DNA from 3 places in the Kushneria sp. AK178 genome. Region 3 is predicted to be linked to each of the others. Evidence: predicted binding sites of a transcription regulator. Region 3 holds the regulator's gene; each other region holds the start of a gene.
What was found. The regulator sigma-54, encoded in region 3, starts transcription at its own class of promoters, with help from an activator protein. The targets are predictions, from matches to a motif close to TGGCACNNNNNTTGCTNT.

Region 1 (4,986 bases), 1.6 Mb from region 3:
CCGATCGGCGGGTTTTTTCATGGCCGTACCCCGGGCGACGATCAGACGGCGTCCTGACCGGTCTCGCCGGTACGGATACGGATGACCTGCTCCAGCGGCGCCACGAAGATCTTGCCATCACCGATCTTGCCGGTGTTGGCCACCGAGGTGATGGCGTCGATGATCTGATCGACCATGGCATCGTCCACGGCCACCTCGATCTTGACCTTGGGCAGGAAGTCGACCACGTACTCCGCGCCGCGATAGAGCTCGGTATGGCCCTTCTGACGACCGAAGCCCTTGACTTCCGTGACGGTAATCCCCTGTACGCCGACCTCCGAGAGGGACTCACGCACGTCGTCAAGCTTGAAGGGTTTGATGATGGCAGATACCAGTTTCATCTTTCGTGTCCTCACCTGATCGTCTTTGATTTGGGCAGGGCCGGCGCCCCTGTCGCTCAAGCATACAGTGCCGGTTGCCGGTTTGAAAAAGCATGATTGCACCCGGAGACCAGATCCTGCTGCCATGTGACCATGGTGGCGGCGGCCTTCATGCGCCAGCCCATGGCAGGGGCACCCGCAGGGGTGCCCGAGCCGTACAGCGCCTAGCGCTTGCCGCCGGTGAATTCAGGATAGGCCTCCAGGCCGCATTCAGCGACATCCACGCCTTCATACTCTTCCTCCTCGCTGACGCGCAGCCCCATGACCAGCCGGATGACCAGCCAGACGGCAAGGCTTGCCCCGAAGGTCCAGATGAAGATCACCGCCATGCCCAGCAGCTGCGCACTAAAACCGGCGGCATCATCGGTCAGCGGCACGGCCAGCAGTCCCCAGATACCGACGACGCCGTGCACCGAGATGGCGCCGACCGGATCATCGATGCGCAGCTTGTCGAGCGCCACGATGGCGAACACCACCAGCAGCCCGCCGACGGCGCCGACCAGGGTGGCGGCCAGGATGCTCGGAGCCGAGGGGCCGGCGGTGATGGCCACAAGACCGGCCAGCGCGCCGTTGAGGCCCATGGTGAGATCGGCCTTGCGAAACCACAGACGGGCCAGGATCAGCGCGGCAATCACGCCGCCGCTGGCCGCGGCATTGGTATTGGCAAAGACCTGGGCGACGGCATTGGCGCTGCTGATGTCGGAGAGCTTGAGTTCCGAGCCGCCGTTAAAGCCCAGCCAGCCCAGCCACAGGATGAAGGTGCCCAGCGTGGCCAGCGGCATGTTGGCGCCGGGAATGGCGTTGATGGCGCCGTTCTTGCCGTATTTGCCCTTGCGGGGGCCCAGTACCAGTACGCCGGCCAGTGCCGCGGCCGCACCGCACAGATGCACGATGCCGGAACCGGCGTAATCGCTGAAACCGGCTTCATCCAGAAAGCCGCCGCCCCAGGACCAGTAGGCCTGAACCGGGTAGATCAGACCGGTCATGAACACCGCAAACAGCAGAAAGGACCAGAGCTTCATGCGCTCGGCCACGGCCCCGGAGACGATCGACATGGCGGTGGCCACGAACACCACCTGAAAGAAGAAGTCCGAGCGGGCGGCATAATAGGTATCGCCCCCGCTCGAGAGCACGCCGTCCACGCTGTTTTCGGCACCGATCAGAAAGCCGAAATCGGGCAGGATGCTGCCGCCATCGCCCAGATAGACGATGTGGTAGCCGATGAGCATGTACATGGTGCTGGCAATCGCAAACAGCGCCATGTTCTTGGTCAGGATCTCGGTGGTGTTCTTGGCCCGGACCATGCCGGCTTCCAGCATCGAGAAGCCGGCGGCCATCCACAGCACCAGCGCACCGCAGATCAGAAAGTAAAAGGTATCAAGTGCGTACTGCACTTCTACAAGTTCGTTCATGTGTTTATATCCTTGCAGCCGGGGTCTGGACGGCGTCAGTACCACGCGCCGGTACGAAGTCGGATGACACGGGACATGTCATGAAAGGCGTCCCATCAGGGGGCACGGCCGCCGTGATGCGCGCTGCGCCCTGGTCCTGATCAGGCTGACCGACGCCTCCCATGGCATGGCAGGCAGTGTGCCAGTCTCTCGTCATGGCTTTTAAAACAGCGGGTTACGAAGAGTGCAAGGTGTCGGTAACGTTGTGTAAGCACCATCATTGCGCATAAGGGCACCCGGAGCGCACTAAAATGGCATGGCCGCCACCCCGAAGCGCCCACTTTTGGTGCGATGCGGTTTTTGGGCGTTTCGCCGTCATGTTGCGTATCCTGTAGGCAGGTACTGTCGGCATGCCTAGCGGGGTGCGGTGTGGCCGACCCTCTCATTTCGGGAACGCAGACAATCAAAGGAAGGGCAGACATGGCAAAGCACGATATTTTTGGACGCATGGCGCAGCAGGTGGGCGAGCGGCTGCAGGACGTCTCCCGCGGGCCTGAAGAGATCCAGCGCACGGTACAAAGCGCCATGCGCAGCGCCTTCGATCGCATGGAACTGGTCTCGCGCGAGGATTTCGATGTCATGATGGAGGTGCTGCAGCGCACCCGCTCGCGCGTGGAGGATCTTGAAAAGCAGGTGGCCCGACTGGAAGCCGCGCTCGACGAGCGTGATGGTCAGTCCACTGCCGGCGCCACGCCCTCCGAGATGAGTGCCGCGGCTGCCCCCGGCGGTGCCAATACGGCCGCCGAAGCCGAGCGTCTGGCCGGTGAACACGACGCGCCGGCTGCCGCAGTCGATTCGACCGACAAGGCCGCCGACAGCGATGATGCGCCGACAAGCGCCGCCGGCAAGACGACCGCCGGCGCTGCGGCGTCAAAATCGACCGGCAAGACCACCCGCGGCAGCGGCAAGCGCGCCTCCGGTGCCGACGACCAGAGCGGTCAGGGCACGGCGGACTGATAACGCTCGATAAGCCCGGTTTGCCAGCACCGCCCCCGGGCGGTGCTGTTGTGTCATGCGATGGCGCGATGCATTGGTCACGGCCTCACATGACCGTCGGGGCTCGGCGCAGGCCCTGCCAATGAAGTGACCCCCTCCTTACGACATGTCTCAAGGCCTGAAAAGTTTTCCGGGCACCGTCACGGTGCGCGCCAGTGATGACGGCGATACTCCTGCGAAACGGCCCGCCTGTCGGTACTGGTGCCGGGGAGCCGGGGATAGTGGCTGTGGTCTGTATTGCCTTTTATCGACGCATTGTGGCTGCCCGCGCGTAACCCGGCCGGCGGCGATCACCGCAGTGCTGCCGGGCGTCGGCGGCGCTGGCCTGGCCCAGCCTTATCGCGTCAGGACAGTAGTATGCGACTTCTGGATGATGCGCGGTTCGTTCGTCCGCTATCCTTTCGGGGCCGTAGCCGATTACAAGAGTCGTGACCCATGCTCCACCTGATGACTGCTCTGCCCTGGTGTATTGTCGTTCTTCGCTGTCTGGCGCCGCTGACGGCGCCCCTCTGGATCAAGCTGGCGCTGGCGCTGGTACTGCTGGCCGTGGCCGAACAGCATCTGATCAGCCGCTGGGTCACCGGCTCGATCTTCTCGCCCGAGGTGCCCCGGCCCCTGTCGATGGTGCTGAACGTCCTGTTCGGGGCGCTGATTTTGCTGGCGGTCTTTCAGCTGCTGCTGGACCTGGTCATGCTCATCACCATGCTGGTCAAACAGCAGCGCCTGGCCGCACCGGATACGGTGCGCTACGTGTTGGCGGCCGTGGCACTGGGGCTGGGCATCCTGGGCGTGCAGCAGGCCACCCGCGTGCCGCCGGTCAAGGATATCGAAGTGACGATCCCCGGGCTGGCGCCGGCCTTCGAGGGCTACCGGATCGTGCAGCTCACCGATCTGCACATCAGCGGACTGTTCCCCGAGTCCTGGGCCCGGGCGGTAGTCGAGCGCACCAATACGCTGGACGCCGACGCCATCCTGATCAGCGGGGATCTGATGGACGGCACCCTGGACAACCGCCGCGTTGATGTGGCGCCGCTGGCCGGGCTGCAGGCCCGCGACGGGGTCTTCGTCAGTCCCGGCAACCACGAATACTATTTCGGCTACGAGCAGTGGATGCAGCACTACGTCTCGCTGGGCATGACCCGGCTCTCCAACGCCCATGCTCTCATCGAGCGCGACGGCGCGCGGCTGGCCGTGGCCGGCGTCAATGACCCGGCCGGTACCAGCCGCGGCCTGCCGGGCCCGGATGTGGCGGCCGCCGTCGAGGGCGTGCCCGGGGACGTGCCGATCATTTTGCTCGATCACCAGCCCAAAAACGCCCGGGAAGCGGCGCGCGAAGGCGTGGCCCTGCAGCTCTCCGGGCATACGCACGGCGGCATGATTGTCGGCATGGATCGGATCGTGGCGCGCGCCAACGAAGGCTTCGTGTCGGGGCGCTATGACGTGGACGGCATGACGCTTTACGTCAGCAACGGCACGGCGCTGTGGATGGGCTTTGCCCTGCGCCTGGGCAAGCCTTCCGAGATTACTCGCATTACGCTGCGCGGGGAGATGTGAGGCGCTGCCCGGGACCTGCCTCGGGTCTTGCATCAGAGAGCGGTATCACGCCCCGGTCTGCGTTTCGCGGCGTGCGGTCTGACGGCTGACGTAGACAAAGGCCACGATGAACACGAGCGTGTAAAGCAATACGATGGTGGGCGCCGGCGCGCTGTCGATAAAAAACGACAGATAGACGCCGAGAAAGGCAATGACCACCGACAGCGCCACGGCGAGCAGCAGCATGGCGGCAAAGCGTCGGGTCAGCAGAAAGGCGACCGCCCCCGGTGCGATCAGAAGCGCGATGGCCAGAATAATCCCCGCCGCCTTCAGTGCCCCCACGATGGTCAGAGAGATCAGACACAGCAAACCGTAGTGCAGCCAGCCGGTACGCAACCCGGCGGCGCGCGCCTGGGCCGGATCAAAGGCGTGCAGCAGCAGATCCTTCCACTTGAGGGCGATAACGCCGGTGGTCACCAGCGCAATCAGGGCGGATTCGATCATGTCCCGGGATGTGGTGCCGAGAATGTCGCCGAACAGGATATGGTCGAGATGCAGCGAAGAGTCGATCTTCAGATAGAGCACCA
Region 2 (4,986 bases), 810 kb from region 3:
TCTCGATCTTGAGGGCGGCAATGTCGGCGCAGCCTTCGTCAACGGCCCGGCACACCGCGCCCTTGGTGACGTTGTGACACGAGCAGACCATGGCGGTGTCGGGCAGGGCATCGGCGCCCAGCATCAACGCGCCACCCTCGCTTTGCGGCAGGATCAGGGCGGCCGGGTCCTCGGGCAGATCGATGCCATTCTGGACGTACTGCAGCAGGGTGTCGTAGTAGCTGTTATCGCCGACCAGGATCGCTCCCAGTGCCTTCTTGCCATCGCTTGAGACCACCAGTCGGCGATAGCCGCTGCCGGCCTCGTCGATCCAGCGATAGCTTTTGGCCCCCTCGGTGGTGGCGAAGGCGTCGCCGATCGAGCCCACATCGACGCCCAGCAGCTTGAGCTTGGTCGACATGTCCGCGCCGCTGAAGGGCTCACATACATCGGTGAGACAGCCGGCCACGGTGCGCGCCATGGTGTAGCCCGGCGCCACCAGGCCGAAGATCTGCCCGTTCCACAGGGCGCATTCGCCGATGGCAAAGATCTCCGGATCGGAGGTGCGACAGGTCTCGTCGATGACAATACCGCCGCGCTCGCCGATCTCCAGACCGCAGTCGCGGGCAAGCCCATCCTGCGGACGAATGCCGGCGGAAAAGAGCACCAGATCGGTATCAAGATGATCACCATTCTGGAAGTTCATGCGGTAGGCGTACTCGCCGTCCGGCGTGGCCGCGATCTCTTCGGTGGCCTGTCCGGTGTGAACGCCCACACCCAGCGCCTCGATGCGCTCGCGCAGGGCCGTACCGCCCTGATCATCGAGCTGGACCGGCATCAGGCGCGGGGCGAACTCCACCACGTGAGCTTCAAGCCCGAGGGATTTGAGCGCGTTGGCCGCTTCAAGCCCCAAAAGGCCACCGCCGATCACCACGCCGCGGCGGGCATGGGCGGCGTGGTCGCGAATGGCGTCGAGATCGTCCAGCGTGCGATAGACCAGTCTGGCCTGCGGGTGTTCGCTGACCTCCGGCCCCGGGATCGGCGGCACAAAGGGATACGAGCCGGTGGCGATAATCAGGCTGTCGTAGGCCAGGCGTCCCTCGGGGGTAATGATCTCCCCCCGGTTGCGATCGATGCTCGAGATGCGCACGCCCAGATGCAGCGAGATGCCGTGCGTGTCGTGCAGATCGGCTTCGCCCAGGGCGAGGGCATCGGCGTCCTTGCCGGAGAAATACTCCGACAGGTGCACGCGGTCATAGGCGCGGTGGCGCTCGTCGCCGAAGACGTGAATCTGATAGCGCTGTGTCGCGCCGCGTTCGATCAGCTGTTCGACGCAGTGGTGGCCCACCATGCCGTTGCCGATGATGACGAGCTGTTTTTTCTCTTCCTGAATCGTCTCTGGGTGAATCGTCAGGTTCTGCATGATCAGGCAGCCTCCTCAAGCTGTTGGATGGCATCCGTGGCGCCAAAGAGCAGGGTGTCGCGACAGGGCGAGAGATCGTTTTGATCCAGGCTCTGGCGAAAATACCAGGGGCCATCCCGGGTATCGCCGTAGAGCACGGCGCCGACAAGTCGGTTATTGCGCAGAATCAGGCGGCGGTAGTCGCCGTGGGCGGCATCGAGATAGCGCAGCACCTCGTCGTCGGGGGCGTTTTCCAGTGCGCCGAAGGCGTAAAGCTCGACGCCGCTGACCTTGAGCCGGGTCGCGCTGGGTGTCAGGGCGTAGCGCCGATCACCGCCGCAGAGCCGGTCGGCCAGCACCTCGACCTGCGCCCAGATGGGGTCGACCAGGCCAAAGGTGGTGCGCTCGAACTCACAGCATTCGCCCAGCGCCATGATGGATGCGTCGCTGGTGGTCAGGGTGTCGTCCACGCGGATCGCCCGATCCCCGGCCAGGCCCGCCTCGAACCCGGGCTCGGCGTTGGGCACGATGCCGGCGGCGACCACCACCAGTCCGGCCTCGAGATAGTCGCCGTCATCCAGCGTCACGCCGGCGACATGGGTGCCATCAGCGCTGTCATAAGCGACGGGGTGGCGCTCGAGACGCAGTGTCAGACCACGGCTCTGGAGCTCTTCAAGCAGCAGGTCGGCGGCGCGATCATCCAGCTGGCGGTTCATCAGATGCGCGGCGCGATGCACCACGGTGACCTCCAGACCGCGCTTGCGCAGCCCTTCGGCCGCCTCGAGTCCCAGCAGCCCGCCGCCGATTACCACGGCGCGATGCGTGCGCTCTTCGGCCGCCATCAGCGAGGCCACATCCTCGGTGGTGCGAAAGCCGTGGATACCGGCCAGCCCGGCGCCGGGCAGATCGAAAAGGCGCGCGCGCGAGCCGGTGGCGATGATCAGGCGGTCGTAGCCGTGATGCTCACCGCGGTCGTCGATGATCTGTCGCGCCGCCCGATCGATGGCAGTGATGCGCCGGCCGCAGTGCAGCCTGATGTTGTGGGCCTCGAACCAGTCCCGGTTGCGCAGGCTGATTGCCGCCTCGTTGACCTCGCCGGCCAGCAGGGGCGAGAGCAGGATGCGGTTGTAGGCCGGGGTGCCTTCATCGCCGAAGACGTGAATCTCCGGCGGCCGCTCGGGCCGGGTCACCAGCGCTTCCAGCAGACGCTGGGTGGCCATGCCGTTGCCGATAATGAGCACGCGCTGCGGGGTAGCGTTGGGTTGGGTGTCACAAAGCGTTGCCATGGGGGCTCTCCCGGCGTGATCGACATGCGGTTGCCTGTTGGTCGATGCAGCAGGCGGTCCTTGAGGGGCGCAGCGCACCGACGATTGTGCGCATGACCAAGCGAAAGCCGTGCCAGAAAGCGGAGAAGGCTTTGATTTCAATCGTTTTACGAGCGTACTTGCTGGCGAGTGGTGCAGCGCGGGCGTTTGATGTCACCAGGAGGGTGCAGCCGGTACGAAGGCGGGCATCCTTTGGTGCATCGAGCCCATACAACGCCCGAACCCGGTGCGGCAGCGCCTTCCTGTCACGGTAAAAACCCTGTTCTGGCCCGGATATTGCTCGTTCAGGCTATCAATACGGGTCGCGCCTTTTTTGATGGATGTCAGATTTTTCCGCATTGAGGTAGACCAATGTCGATGACAGGCGTGGCATGAAAGGGTTGACAGAAATGCCCGGCTGAAGGGCGTTGCCTGCCGTGGAGGAGAACCTTATGGAAACGACCACTACCTGCCCCTACTGCGGGGTCGGCTGCGGTGTGGTGGCTCAACATGACACCGGGCGCTGCGACACGCTTGCGGGCGTGACAGGCGACAAAACGCACCCGGCCAATGAGGGGCGGCTCTGCGTCAAGGGCTCGGCGCTGGCGCAAACGCTGGGTCACGAGGGGCGTTTGATGCACCCCCGGATCGAGGGGCGTGATGTTAGCTGGGACAGGGCGCTCTCTGAGGTCGCCTCGCGGCTGAATGCCATCCGCGCGCATCACGGCGGGGGTGCCATTGCCGGCTATCTCTCCGGTCAGCTGCTGACCGAGGACTATTACATTGCCAACAAGTTCTTCAAGGGCTTTGTGGGCACGCCGCACGTGGATACCAACTCGCGACTGTGCATGGCCTCGGCGGTGGCGGGCTACAAGCGGGCCTTTGGCGCGGACGCCGTGCCCTGCTGCTATGAGGATCTGGAAACGGCGGAGCTGGTGGTACTGACCGGCAGCAATCTGGCCTGGAATCACCCGGTGCTCTATCAGCGCCTGCGCGCGGCCAAAAGCCGCAATCCGTTGATGCGGATCGTGGTCATCGACCCGCGGGTGACCGATACCTGCGAGCTGGCCGATCTCTATCTGCCGGTGCGTGCCGGCAGCGATATTGCGCTCTTCAATGGCCTGCTGAGCTATATGGCGGGCAAGGGCAGGCTGGATCGTGGCTTCATCGAGCACCATACCGAAGGGTTTGATGACGCACTGGCGGCGGCGCAGCAGGAGGTGCCGGACATCGACACCGCCGCCGAACGATGCGGCGTTGATGCCGAGCGACTGGAGACCTTCTACTACTGGTTTGCCACTCAGCTGCACGTGGTGACGCTCTACTCCCAGGGCATCAACCAGTCGAGCAGCGGCACCGATCGGGTCAATGCCATCATCAACTGCCATCTGGCCGGCGGCAGTATCGGCCTGCCGGGGGCGGGCCCCTTTTCGATTACCGGCCAGCCCAACGCCATGGGCGGGCGCGAGGTCGGCGGGCTGGCCAACCAGCTGGCAGCGCACATGGATTATCACACCCCCGGCGCGCTGAATCGGGTGACACGCTTCTGGACTACGCCCCATCAGGTACCAACGTTACCCGACTCGCCCGGTTACAAGGCGCTTGAACTTGTTGAAGCGATCGAGCGCGGCGAGGTTCAGGCGCTGTGGATCATGGCCACCAATCCGCTGGTCAGCCTGCCGGATGCCAACCGGGTGCGCGCCGCCATTCAACAGTGCCCGCTGGTGATTGTCTCCGAGTGCATGGCGCACAACGACACCATGGCGTACGCCGATATCGTGCTGCCGGCCAGCGGCTGGGCCGAGAAGGACGGCACCGTGACCAACTCCGAGCGGCGAATTTCGCGCCAGCGCGGGATATTGCCGCCCCCGGGCGAGGCGCGCCACGACTGGTGGATCATCCGTGAAGTGGCCCGTTACATGGGCTTTGGCGAGGCCTTTGATTACCAGGGCGTGCACGAGATCTTTGACGAGCACGCCCGGCTGTCGGGCTTTGAAAATGACCCGCAGGCCACCCCGGAGGGCGGCTATCGCCTGTTCGACATCTCCGGGCTGGCGGGCATGGATCGCGCGCAATATGACGCGCTCGCGCCGATCCAGTGGCCGGTCAACGCAGCCGCACCGCAGGGCACGGCGCGGCTTTTCGAGAACGCGCGCTTCATGACGTCCAATGGTCGGGCAAGACTGATCGCGGTCTCCTCCCGGCCCGCCATTCAGCAGCCGGACCGTGACGCGCCGCTGCTGCTCAATACCGGGCGCATTCGCGATCAGTGGCACACCATGACCCGCACCGCCCGGGCAC
Region 3 (4,986 bases):
AATCGCCGCCTTTTTCAACCATGAATGATGACAAGGATCTCCCATGACGCGCCCTGTGCTGCTGTGTACCTCTGCCCTGCTGCTGGCACTGCTCGGCCAGCAGGCCATGGCCCTGGAAAGCGATCGCCAGAAGCCCATCAATATCGGCGCCGACGAGCTCAACATCGATAACCGCGCCGGCACGGCCGTCTATACCGGCACTGTCGAGGTCGATCAGGGCACCATGAAACTGCGCTCCAGCCGGGTCGAGCTGCAGCGGGCGCAGGGCGGCGGGCTGTCGAGTCTGACCGCCAACGGGGGCAGCGGCGGCCGCGCCTATATCGAACAGCAGCCGGCGCCCAATGACCCGCTCGCCAAGGGCTGGGGCAACACCATCATCTATCACGCTGGAGAGCGGCGGGTCGAGCTGATCGGCAACGCCGAGCTGCATCAAAGCGGGGACACCTTCAACGGCGGCTACGTGGAGTATTTCCTCGACTCCCGTCAGGTCAACGCCCGCGGCAGTCAGAGCGCTCAGGGCAGCAGCACTGGTGACAGCTCGGGCGGCCGCGTTCGCATGCAGCTCACTCCCGAGGATCAACAGGGCAGCAGCAATTAATGAAAACCCTTCACGCAGCCCATCTGGCCAAGAGCTTCAAGGGGCGCCGTGTCGTTCAGGACATCAGCCTGTCGATTCGACAGGGCGAGATCGTGGGACTGCTGGGCCCCAACGGGGCGGGCAAGACCACCTCGTTTTACATGATCGTGGGACTGATCCAGGCCGATGCCGGCCGTGTCGCCATCGACGACCTGGACCTGAGCCGCAGCCCGATGCACAAGCGCGCCCATGCCGGCATCAGCTATCTGCCGCAGGAAGCCTCCATCTTTCGCAAGCTCTCGGTGGCCGACAACATCATGGCCATTCTCGAGACGCGCAAGGACCTTGATCGCCAACAGCGCCGCGACCGTCTCGATCAGCTGCTCGAGGAGTTCAGCATCACCCATATCCGCGACAACATGGGCATGAGCCTTTCCGGCGGCGAGCGCCGGCGTGTCGAGATCGCCCGGGCACTCGCCATCGAGCCGGCCTTCATTCTGCTTGATGAACCCTTTGCCGGTGTGGATCCCATCTCGGTCGGCGAGATCAAGGGCATCATCCGCCAGCTCCGCACCCGCGGCATCGGCGTGTTGATTACCGATCACAACGTGCGTGAAACGCTCGACATCTGCGATAACGCCTATATCGTCGGCAGCGGCCTGATCATTGCCGAAGGCGATGCCAACGCCGTGCTGAACAACCAGCACGTCCGCGATGTCTATCTGGGCCACGAGTTTCGCCTTTGACCTCATCGGCTTACCGACCGATGGCACGGTATTTGCAACATGTAACGCCTTCAGCACTTGCAAGGTCGCCGCGGACTGGATAGCGTGGCATCAAACGTTGGCGACCGGGCGTTATAACCATGATGAAACCCGCCTTACAGCTACGCACTGGCACCCAGCTCACCATGACGCCGCAGCTGCAGCAGGCCATCCACCTGCTGCAGCTGTCCACGCTGGATCTGCAGCAGGAGCTTCAGATGGCGCTGGAGAGCAACCCGCTGCTGGATGTCGAGGAAGAGCAGAGCATCGAACCGCCGGAAACGCCGGCAGACCGGGAGGACTGGGCCGACAGTATCCCCGAGGAGCTGCCGCTGGATGCCCGCTGGGACGATGTGTATACCAACGGCCCCGCGCCGGGCGCCGCGGAAGACGGCTGGAATATCGAGCACAACGCCGTGGCCACCGATCTGGCCTCGCACGTGCGCGAGCAGATCGCGCTGATGGACATGGACGCGCGCGAGCAGCTGATCACCGATACCCTGCTGGACGCACTGGCGCCCAGCGGCTATCTCGGCACGGACCTGGAGGAGCTGGCCGGCGGGCTGCGTCAGCAGGGCCTGAACGATCTCGTCCAGACCGAGATGGAGCACATGCTGGCGCGACTGCAGCAGTGTGACCCCACGGGCGTCTTTGCCCGTGATCTGCGCGAGTGTCTGCTGCTGCAGCTCGATCAGTTACCCGCTGACACGCCCTGGCTTGCCCAGACCCGCCGCATGGTCCGCCAGTTTCTCGAGCCGCTGGGACAGAATGATCGCCGCCTGCTCAAGCGTCGCCTGAACCTCGACGACCAGGCGCTCGATGACGTGATCGCCACCATACGCGCGCTCAATCCGCGTCCCGGCGCGGCCTTTGAAGATGTCGATCAGCATCTTGTGACCCCGGATCTGATCCTGCGACATCACCCCCGCCACGGCTGGCAGGTCGAGCTCAATCAAAACGCCCTGCCGCGGCTTCGTATCCAGCCCGACTATGCCGCCCTGGTGCGCCGCGCCGACAAAAGCGAGGACAACACCTTTCTCAAGCAGCATCTTCAGGAGGCGCGCTGGCTGCTCAAGAGCCTGTCGAGCCGCAATGATACCCTGCTGCGCGTGGGCCAGGAGATCATGACGCGTCAGGCAGACTTTATCGAACACGGGGATGAGGCCCTCAAGCCCATGGTTCTGGCCGATATTGCCCGGGCCGTGGACATGCATGAATCCACCATTTCGCGCGTGACAACCCGCAAATACATTCATACCCCGCGCGGCGTCATGGAGCTCAAGTATTTCTTCTCGAGCCATGTCGGCCAGGAGGGTGATGCTCACGCCAGTACGGCCATTCGCGCCCGGATACGCAAGCTCATTGGTGATGAAACACCGCGACGTCCGCTGTCCGATGCCCGGCTGGTACAGCTGCTGGCCGACAGCGGCATCATGGTGGCCAGACGCACCGTGGCCAAGTATCGCGAGGCGATGGGTATTCCCTCCTCCAGCGAGCGCAAGCGACTGGCCTGAATCACGTGATATGACATGTCCGACAGTCCTGGAACAAATAACGCCACGATTCAGGGTTTGCGCCAACGGGAAAAGCGTTACAATCTGATGGTAGCCGGAGAGGCTTGCAGGTCCGGCAGCCTGGCCAGGCTGTCGGTTATCCGTTTCGATTCAGGGAGCATGCCATGCAGGTAAATATTACCGGGCACCACGTCGAACTGACCGATGCACTGCGCGAGCACGTCAATCAAAAGCTTGCCAAACTGGAACGCCACTATGACAACATCACCAACGTCCAGGTGACCCTGTCTGTCGAAAAGGAGCGCCAGCAGGCTGCGGCCACGCTCCACGCCGCCGGTGCCGAGCTTCACGCCCAGGCCGAGCAGGAAGACCTTTATGTTGCCATCGACGCCTTGACCGAGAAGCTTGATCGTCAGCTGCTCAAGCACAAGGAAAAAACACAGGCCCGCTCCCAGGGCAACGGCAAATACCTGTAACCCATGACACTTGACCAGATACTCCCTTTCGACCGAGTCCTGTTTGATGTGGAAGGCGGCAGTAAAAAGCGTGTGCTGGAATTTTTCAGCGGGTTCATCTCACAAAACATTCCCAGTCTCGACAGTCAGGAAGTCTTTACCCGTCTGATCAGCAGGGAACGTCTGGGGAGCACCGGCGTGGGGAATGGCGTGGCCATTCCCCATGCACGCAACTCGCACTGCCGTCAGCCGCTGGCCGGATTCATGCGTCTTCAGCAGGCCGTGGATTTCGATGCCATCGATGGCGAGCCTGTCGATCTGCTGTTTGTCCTGCTGGTCCCTGAAACCGCCGAGGACACGCACCTGTCTCTGCTGGCACAGATTGCTGAAGTCATGAACGCCGCCGAGACCCGTCACGCCCTGCGTAATGCCCGGGATGCGCAGGAACTTCACGACATCCTGATGCAGGCCATCAGCCAACTTTCCACGCGAGTATAAGCCGCATGGCCATGGAACTTGTTATCGTCAGTGGACGCTCCGGTTCCGGTAAATCCATTGCGCTGCAGGCGCTGGAAGATCAGGGCTTTTACGCCATCGACAATCTTCCGGCGATGCTTCTCTCTGCCCTGGTCGACGAACTTCAGGCCGGCAGTCCACACCGCAATCGGGTCGCGGTCAGCATCGATGCCCGCAACCTGCCCGACGCGCTCGAGCGCTTTCCGGAGCTTCTGGAAGCCCTCTCCACACGCGGCATTCACTGCCGGGTGGTCTATCTGACGGCAGACTCCCGCGTCCTGCTGGAGCGCTATGCCGCCACCCGACGACGTCATCCGCTCACGCGGGAGACCCAGATGACACTGGCCGAGGCGATCGAGGCGGAGCATCAGTTTCTCTCTCCCCTGCGCCATACGGCCGATCTGATCATCGATACCTCCGCTCAGTCGGTGCACGATCTAAGACGCCGTGTGGCCGAGCAGGTGGCGCGTCACGACATCAACGATCTGACGCTGACCTTTGAATCCTTCGGTTTCAAGCGCGGCGTGCCGCTGGATGCCGACATGGTGTTTGACGTGCGCTGTCTGCCCAACCCCTACTGGGATCCGCGCTATCGAACCCAGACCGGGCAGGACGATGACGTGATCGCCTTTCTGGAGGCCCACGATGAAGTCAGGGCGATGTTCGGCGACATCTGTCAGTGGCTGGAACGCTGGCTGCCCTCCTACCTGGCCAGTCATCGCAGCTATCTGACCGTGGCCATTGGCTGTACCGGCGGCCAGCACCGCTCGGTCTATCTGGCCGAGCAGCTTGGCGAGCACTTTGCCGACCAGTTCCCGGCCGTGCGCATTCGCCATCGTGAGCTGACCATCCAGCGCGCTGTCAGCGAGGCGGGTGATGCTTCAGCGTGACCTGACACTGACCAATCGTCGCGGACTGCACGCCCGGGCTGCCACACGGCTGGTGCAGTGCTGTCAGCCCTTTGAGTCGCGTGTCACGGTCTGTCATGGCGAGAGATGTGCCGATGCCGCCAACATCATGTCCCTTCTGATGCTGGCCGCGCCCTGTACCAGCGTGGTCCGGGTTCAGGTCGAAGGCGAGGATGCCGAAGAGGCGCTGGCCGCCATCGTGGCGCTGTTTGATGCGCGCTTTGACGAAGATCAGTAGCCCTTTCGGGCATT

Region 1: M1D97_RS01385 (ammonium transporter) is a predicted target of sigma-54. The motif match lies at 1,998-2,015, and genes of this name have one in related genera.
Region 2: M1D97_RS06125 (nitrate reductase) is a predicted target of sigma-54. The motif match lies at 2,972-2,989, and genes of this name have one in related genera.

The regions. Positions count from the first base shown of each region.
Region 1 covers NZ_CP096381.1:304,193-309,178, forward strand. Annotated here, with positions in the region: gene glnK (P-II family nitrogen regulator) at 42-380, opposite strand; gene M1D97_RS01385 (ammonium transporter) at 584-1,831, opposite strand; gene M1D97_RS01390 (accessory factor UbiK family protein) at 2,291-2,827, shown strand; gene M1D97_RS01395 (metallophosphoesterase) at 3,302-4,420, shown strand; gene M1D97_RS01400 (metal ABC transporter permease) at 4,466-4,986, opposite strand, start outside.
Region 2 covers NZ_CP096381.1:1,362,523-1,367,508, forward strand. Annotated here, with positions in the region: gene nirB (nitrite reductase large subunit NirB) at 1-1,402, opposite strand, end outside; gene M1D97_RS06120 (NAD(P)/FAD-dependent oxidoreductase) at 1,405-2,667, opposite strand; gene M1D97_RS06125 (nitrate reductase) at 3,138-4,986, shown strand, end outside.
Region 3 covers NZ_CP096381.1:2,176,079-2,181,064, forward strand. Annotated here, with positions in the region: gene lptC (LPS export ABC transporter periplasmic protein LptC) at 1-2, shown strand, start outside; gene lptA (lipopolysaccharide transport periplasmic protein LptA) at 44-598, shown strand; gene lptB (LPS export ABC transporter ATP-binding protein) at 598-1,323, shown strand; gene M1D97_RS09905 (RNA polymerase factor sigma-54) at 1,443-2,855, shown strand; gene hpf (ribosome hibernation-promoting factor, HPF/YfiA family) at 3,020-3,331, shown strand; gene M1D97_RS09915 (PTS sugar transporter subunit IIA) at 3,335-3,808, shown strand; gene rapZ (RNase adapter RapZ) at 3,820-4,716, shown strand; gene M1D97_RS09925 (HPr family phosphocarrier protein) at 4,703-4,972, shown strand.